One region of the Carboxydocella sp. JDF658 genome, then DNA from elsewhere that is predicted to be linked to it. Evidence: riboswitches for the same ligand, from Rfam matches in the RefSeq annotation. Region 1 holds a riboswitch; the other holds the start of a gene.
The links. A riboswitch is a leader RNA that binds a small molecule or an ion and turns the genes downstream of it on or off. The one in region 1 is predicted to bind cyclic di-GMP.
Positions count from the first base shown of each region.

Region 1 (3,460 bases):
CTGCTGTTTTAATTCCAGCTGGGATGCTGTTAGCTTCGAACTATTTTTCTCTTCACTGCCCAGATTAATATCATCACTTAAACTCTGCATATTGGAATCAACAATTGTTACATTTTCCGGCTTTAAACCTTTAACACTATTGGCTACCAGACGGATCAGGCCCACTACCTGCTCTTCTTTTAATTTCTGGTAGGGTTTCAGTTTCAGCATTACTGCCGCTCTAGCTTCCTGTTCGTTCTCCAGGGCAAACAAACTGTTCTGCGGCAATACAATATGAACCCGCGCCTGCTCAACCTCATTCATTCGCATGATAGTGCGGGTCAGTTCTCCTTCCAATGCCCGCTGGTATTTGGCCTGACGATCGGTATCTGTCTCCCCGAATTTAGGCTGGTCGAATAATTCAAAACCCACCACGCCACCAGTAGGTACACCATCACTGGCCAGTTTTAAGCGAATAGAAGCTTGCTGGTCAGCGGGTACCAGGATGGTCTTGCCATCCGCTGAAACCTGATATGGCACTTTCATCTCATCCAGTTTGGCTGTGATGGCACCAGCGTCGGCTGCTTCCAGGTTAGTAAAAAGGGGCTGATAATCAGGCTGCCGGTAAAAATACAAAATCGCCCCAATGGCTACAACAACAGTCACTGCCGCCGCCAGGGCCAGTATTTTCTGGGTTTGGTTGGCCTGTTGCCAGAATTGCATCAGTTTTTCCCTGACTTTGGCATATAACTCTTTCATATCCACCTTCCTCACTAACCTTTAACTTTTATACCTGCATGCGCATGATTTCCTGATAGGCCTCAATTACCTTATTGCGTATTTGTACCGTTAATTGCAAAGCCAGATTAGCTTTTTCCCCAATAATCATTACGGTGTGCAAATCAGGGGCCTGACCGGTCAAGAGTTGCATCCTGGCGGCATCGCTCTGTTTTTGCAACTCATCCACTTTGGCCAAATTGGCAGCCAGTATTTCACTAAAACTGGGACCCTCACTGTTAGTAACAGTTTTTGTTTTATCCAACCCCAGGGGTTGAGCCAATCCGCTGCTTTGGATTGCTTCGATTTTCATTCTTTCACCCCTTTTCCGCTAATTAACGGCCAATATCCAGAGCCTTGACCGCCATGGACTTAGCAGCATTCAAGGCGGTAACATTGGCTTCATAAGCTCTCGTAGCTGAAATCATGTCTACCATTTCCGTCACTACATTCACATTCGGCATTGTCACATACCCCTGGTTATCGGCATCCGGATGCTGGGGGTTGTAAACTCTGGGTAAAGGACTCTGGTCTTCTGCAACCTGAACTACCCTAACTCCCTTTCCCGCAGGAACAGGTTTTTGCTGCCCCAGAGCATTCTGTAAAGCCTGGGCAAAGGTAAGCTCATCGGCCCGCTCTGCAAAAACTACCATTTGCCGCCGATAAGGGCCTCCGTTCTGCGTTCTGGTAGTATTAACATTAGCCAGATTGTTGGAAATAACATCTAGCCGCAACCTCTGGGCCGTCAATCCTGAAGCACTGATTTCCAGACTGTCAAACCAGCTCATTAATTAGCGCCTCCCTTCGGAGATCACATATTTCAGCTTGGCAATTTCCGCTCCAATTTGTCTGGATAAAGCTTCATAATAAATGGTGTTTTTCGCCAGTTCAGCCATTTCCAAATCAATATCTACATTGTTACCATCATTTCGGAGAGAAGTATCCTCCTGCCGGACAAGCTGAGGTTGAACAGCCACAATTGGGACAGAACCAATGGGCAAATGTTTAGCATCCGTTCTGACACCTGCAAGGGTAGTCTTTTCTCCCTGTCCTAACGCTGCAGCCAGAACCTCTTCAAAAACCACATCACTGCGTTTAAAACCAGGTGTGCTCACATTAGCAATGTTATTGCTTAAAACCTGATGCCGCAGGCTGGCTGCATCCAGACCCCGTTCTAAAAAATTGATTGTCGAAAGATTGAGAATGCGCTCGATCATCTCGCTATCCCTCCAAAAAATAAACCCGGCAGAGGCCAGGGCAAGAGAACCCTTTGGTAACCCGGCTGCCATACTCATCTGAGCTACAGGCCCGTGGCTTTGCGTCTTGGCCTTTCGACCAAGTTGCCCTGAGCAAAGGACAGGACTTTAGTCCCATATTATTGCTTTTTGTTTAACCATTTTCGTTTTTCTTCTTTTTTTGTCATCTTATGTCGCATTATATATTCGCCGCAGCTGGCGAAATTCCTTTCTCTTATCAATAAAATATCAAGCTTTACCTTAAAAAATATAGTATTTGTTGCTGGAAAGACAAGAAAAAAAACCACCAGTAAGGTGGTTTTTCATCGTTTTCTAAAAATTAGTGTTTTAGCTTTTTTAGTTCTTCCAGCAGCCGATCATTTAATACCCGGATATAAGTGCCTTTCATTCCCAGGGATTTGGACTCAATCACACCTGCGCTTTCAAATTTTCGCAGAGCGTTTACAATTACCGAACGCGTAATACCTACCCGGTCAGCAATTTTGCTGGCCACCAGCAATCCTTCTTCCCCGCCCAGTTCCTCAAAAATATGCTCAACTGCCTCCAGTTCCGAGAAGGACAGGGTAGCCAGAGCGATTTGAACAGCCGCTTTTTTCCTTGCTTCTTCTTCTACTCGCTCGGCTTTAGATCTGAGGATTTCCATTCCAATAACAGTCGCACCATATTCGGCCAGGATTAAATCGGCATTACTGAATTCAGTATTAAATTTAGCCAGGACCAGAGTGCCCAGGCGGTCACCGCCACCCAGTATGGGAACTACCGTTGTACGCTTCCCACTGAATATACAGGTATGCCCGCCTTCAAAAACACAGGTGTTGGCCCGCTGGTGAAAATCAGTACAAGTATCAGAAACTTTAAGCAGAGCCTCATTGTATGCCTCAGGAAACCGCTCTGCCTGTTCCACGATCTGAACCATGGTGTCACATTCGAATTTTTTCATAAACGCATGGCCCAGTACTTTTCCTCTTCTTCCCACAATGTAAACATTGGCATCTACACAATCACACAAAACTTTGGCCATTTCTTCAAAATCTACAGGGTTGCCCGCTGCTTTCTGTAAAAGTCGGTTGATCTTCCTCGTCTTCTCTAAAAGTATTTCCATTTCTTCCATTCCTGCTGTCCCTCCAAAGAATAGTGTTTATAAAATATATCGGCTCAAATCCCGATTTTGCACCACATCAGCCAGCTTTTTTCTGACATATTCGGCATCAATAGTAATATGTTTTTCCTCAGTTTCCGGAGCAGCAAAGGCAATATCTTCCAGAACTTTTTCCAAAATAGTGTGTAATCTTCGTGCCCCGATATTCTCTGTTTCTTCATTTACAGTATAAGCTATTTTCGCTATTTCAGCAAGGGCATTTTCAGAGAATTTAACTTCTATGCCTTCTGTAGCCAGCAAAGCTGTATATTGCTTGATTAATGAGTTCTGCGGCTCAATTAAAATTTGT
Region 1 is NZ_BDLR01000060.1:45,962-49,421, reverse strand. Features, by position in the region: gene fliF (flagellar basal-body MS-ring/collar protein FliF) at 1-738, opposite strand, end outside; gene fliE (flagellar hook-basal body complex protein FliE) at 767-1,069, opposite strand; gene flgC (flagellar basal body rod protein FlgC) at 1,092-1,544, opposite strand; gene flgB (flagellar basal body rod protein FlgB) at 1,548-1,973, opposite strand; cyclic di-GMP riboswitch class I at 2,026-2,111, opposite strand; gene codY (GTP-sensing pleiotropic transcriptional regulator CodY) at 2,332-3,114, opposite strand; gene hslU (ATP-dependent protease ATPase subunit HslU) at 3,151-3,460, opposite strand, start outside.

Region 2 (3,460 bases), on a different contig from region 1:
TGGCCCAGGGTATGACGGGCAATAGCCTGCAAAACTTGCTTGTCCCTGACCCCCTGTTCAGCCGCCAGCTGCGCTCCCACCGGCCCATGTAAAAGCATGGGTACAGCCAGCCAGTCGGCATCCAGTTCCAGCCCCTGCTGCCGGGCCAGTTCCAGCAGCCGCTCCGGAGGATAATCGCGGGCGACATCATGCCAGAGGGCCGCCTGTTCCGCCTTTTCCGGCTCCAGTCCGTGGGTAAGGGCCAAACGGCGGGCCTGCCGCCGCACCCCTTCAATATGCTGCCAGCGTTCTCCTTTTACTTGTTGTTGGATAAAGATAACTGCTTCCATCCCGGTTAACCCCTGTTGACAGTTTTCTCCGCCCATTATAGCATAAACAGGCAAAATTGGCGAGTGCCTTGCATTTTCTCCCATTTTTCTTTATACTGACACTAAAAAAGGAGATGAGGGGGAGACGATGGTGGTACAAACCCTGCAAAATCCAGTTCATCAACGGATTCAGGAATTTCTGGATCAATTCCAGCTGGGAATAAAGGTAATCGAGTTTGAGGTCAGTACCGAAACCAGTGAGCTGGCTGCCAGGGCGCTAGGGGTGACACCGGCCCAAATCGCTAAAAGCCTGGTATTCCTGGCTGATGACCAACCCCTGCTGGTAGTAACCTGTGGCGACCTGAGGGTGGATACCAAAAAATTAAAGGCCCTGACCGGAGCCCGCAAAATCCGTTTTGCCAACCCCGAACAGGCCCTGCACTATACCGGCCATCCCGCTGGCGGAGTTTGTCCCTTTGCTCTCTCCCAGCCCCTGCCGGTATATCTGGATATCAGTATGCAGAGATTTCCGCTGGTCTATGCTGCTGCCGGTACTCCCAATTCAGCTGTGCCAGTAACCCTGGAGCAATTGCAGGTTATTACCGGTGGTCAAGTGGTGGATGTATGTTAAAATATTCTTTATCCAGTATTGACATTTTTAGTTTAATTGTAATAAATTATATAGTAGAATAAATTTGTGTTACACAATAAAATGCAAAACAGTCGATAAAGGCAAACCCATCGAAAGGTGGGGGCGCAAAGCCATGGGTCTAAGGCCCCTCCAGGGGCTATGATTGCCAGGTTGCCGAAGCTGGAAAGCAGCGAGCATATAGACGCTCTGCCTTTCCATGGGCTTTCCTGGAAAGGCTTTTTCTATTTTTAAGGGGGTATCTTTTCATGGAACTGGAATGCAAATGTGGTTATCTCCACGTCTCTATGCAGACACTGATCATCAAAAGAGAACCAATTACCGGCAAACGCCGCATCATTTGTTCTTATTGCGGCAAACAAATTCCTATCCGTACTGTTGAACCCAAAACGTTTAAGAATCTAGTCCGGAAAAATGGTACCGCTGGCTATAATGCTAATCTGCTATTTCATGGATAATAAAATAGGGAAGGGGATACAATTTCAATGGATATCAAGTACATCAGCCTGTTCGCTGCCAAATACTCGGAAATACCAACCAAAGAAGTCATGATTGCAGCGATCAACACAATCATCCAGGCTGTTGAAGCAAAAGACAGTTATACAAAACATCACTCCCAGAAAGTAGCAGAGTATGCCAGAATCATTGCCCTGGAAATGGATCTTCCACAAGAACAGGTGGAACAAATCTATCTGGCCGCACTATTCCATGATATCGGCAAAATCGGAGTACCCGACCAAATATTAAGAAAACCAGATAAATTAACAGAAGAAGAAATGACCCTGCTTAAACAGCATCCTTTAATAGCATGTCGTATTCTGGAAGGATTTGAAAGTTTCCGGGAACTATTGCCTGCCATTGCTCAGCACCATGAATACTGGAATGGAAGCGGTTACCCCTATGGCCTGGTTGGTGAAACCATTGATTTAGGCGCCAGGATATTAGCAGTGGCAGATGCTTTTGATGCAATGACCAGTGACAGAGTATACCGTCCAGGAATGTCCCAGGAACAGGCAATCGGGATATTAATTCAAGAAGCAGGTAAACAATGGGACCCGCAGGTAGTAAATTGCTTCGTTAATTGGTGGGAGAAAACTTTTAACCCTGAAGGACACCATGATTGGCAGTATAAACATATAGTAGCACTTTATAAAAATTTTTTGGAGGATGTCACAAACGGAAAGGTAAAGTTAATCAGCGATGAAGAAATTAAACACCACGAACTCGATTACACCTATTTCACGAAAGTTTTTATTCAAAGCGTTTTTGATATATCTCAGGCCAGACAAATGTTTAGCAACTGGCTGACAAAAATTTTAGTACCACCGCATAAGCAAAGGATCTATTCCGTGGTTTTTTCTGAGTTAATCACAAATGTTGTAAAGCATGCTGGCCGGGGCCATGTACAATGGGGGTTAGATAATAGCTATAACATCATTATTACCATTAGAGACGAGGGAAAAGGGTTTGTGCTGGAAAAATTGCCACAATCCATCCTAATTAATGGTTTTTCCACCCGGAACTCCCTGGGAAGAGGTCTGCCGCTGGTTTTTAATCAATGTGAACAATTGCTTATCTCCTATACTGGAAAGGGTACCTTTATTTCAGTAAAACTGGCCTGTGAAAAGATTGCTGAAAAAGAATTTTAAAAGAAGACTGCCGACGTAAAGGTCGACAGTCTTCTTTTACTTACTGTAATTCCCTGGGTTTGGCCTCATTTACAGTGATTGTACGTCCCTGTAGCTCGGCCCCGTTCATCGCCTGAATCATGCGATCGTCATCGGCATCGTTGACTTCCACAAAACCGAAACCGCGACTGCGCCCGGTTTCCCGGTCAGTAATAATCCTGGCCCCCAGCACTTCCCCATGCTGGGAAAAGGCCCGGATTAAGTCATCCTGTTTAATGGCCCAGGGCAAATTGCCTACATACAATGTTGTCACCATGGTAACCCACCTCTCCAAAAATAAGTCTGCCTTTCAGGCAAGTTTAGTATTTGAATGGTGGGCGCAAAGTATGTGAGCAAATTAAAACCGGTACAGGTTATTATTAACAATAAATTTTTCTACCTCGGGATGAACCAGATACTTGATGCTTTTCCCCCGGGCCACCCGGGCCCGTATGTCCGAGGAGGAAATAGCCAGAGAGGGCACTGTAAAGGGCCGGATTCGCTGTCCCAGCTGCGTTCCCAGCCGTCCCTGCACCTCCCGCAATTGCTCCAGCTCAAAACCCGGCCTTGTCACAGCAATAAAATGACATAAGGCCAGCAATTCCCGCACTCGGTGCCAGGTCAGAATCTCCAGCACCGCATCGGCCCCGGTGATGAAATAGAGCTCCTGGTAATTCCCCTGGTCCAGCAGCTGCCGAACCGTATCGTATGTATATGAAGGCCCTGGCCTTTCCAGCTCCAGCAGGCAGAGCTGAAAACGGGGATTGTCCGCTATGGCCAGCCTGACCATCTCCGCCCGTAGTTCCGCCGCTGTCACTTTTGCCCCCTGTTTATGG
Region 2 is NZ_BDLR01000082.1:4,781-8,240, reverse strand. Features, by position in the region: gene yqeK (bis(5'-nucleosyl)-tetraphosphatase (symmetrical) YqeK) at 1-329, opposite strand, end outside; gene JDF658_RS10870 (YbaK/EbsC family protein) at 457-939, shown strand; cyclic di-GMP riboswitch class I at 1,030-1,118, shown strand; gene JDF658_RS10865 (hypothetical protein) at 1,206-1,415, shown strand; gene JDF658_RS10860 (HD domain-containing phosphohydrolase) at 1,443-2,606, shown strand; gene JDF658_RS10855 (RNA-binding protein) at 2,647-2,901, opposite strand; gene nadD (nicotinate-nucleotide adenylyltransferase) at 2,983-3,460, opposite strand, start outside.
Region 2: another riboswitch for cyclic di-GMP. It lies ahead of JDF658_RS10865 (hypothetical protein); the one in region 1 lies ahead of flgB (flagellar basal body rod protein FlgB).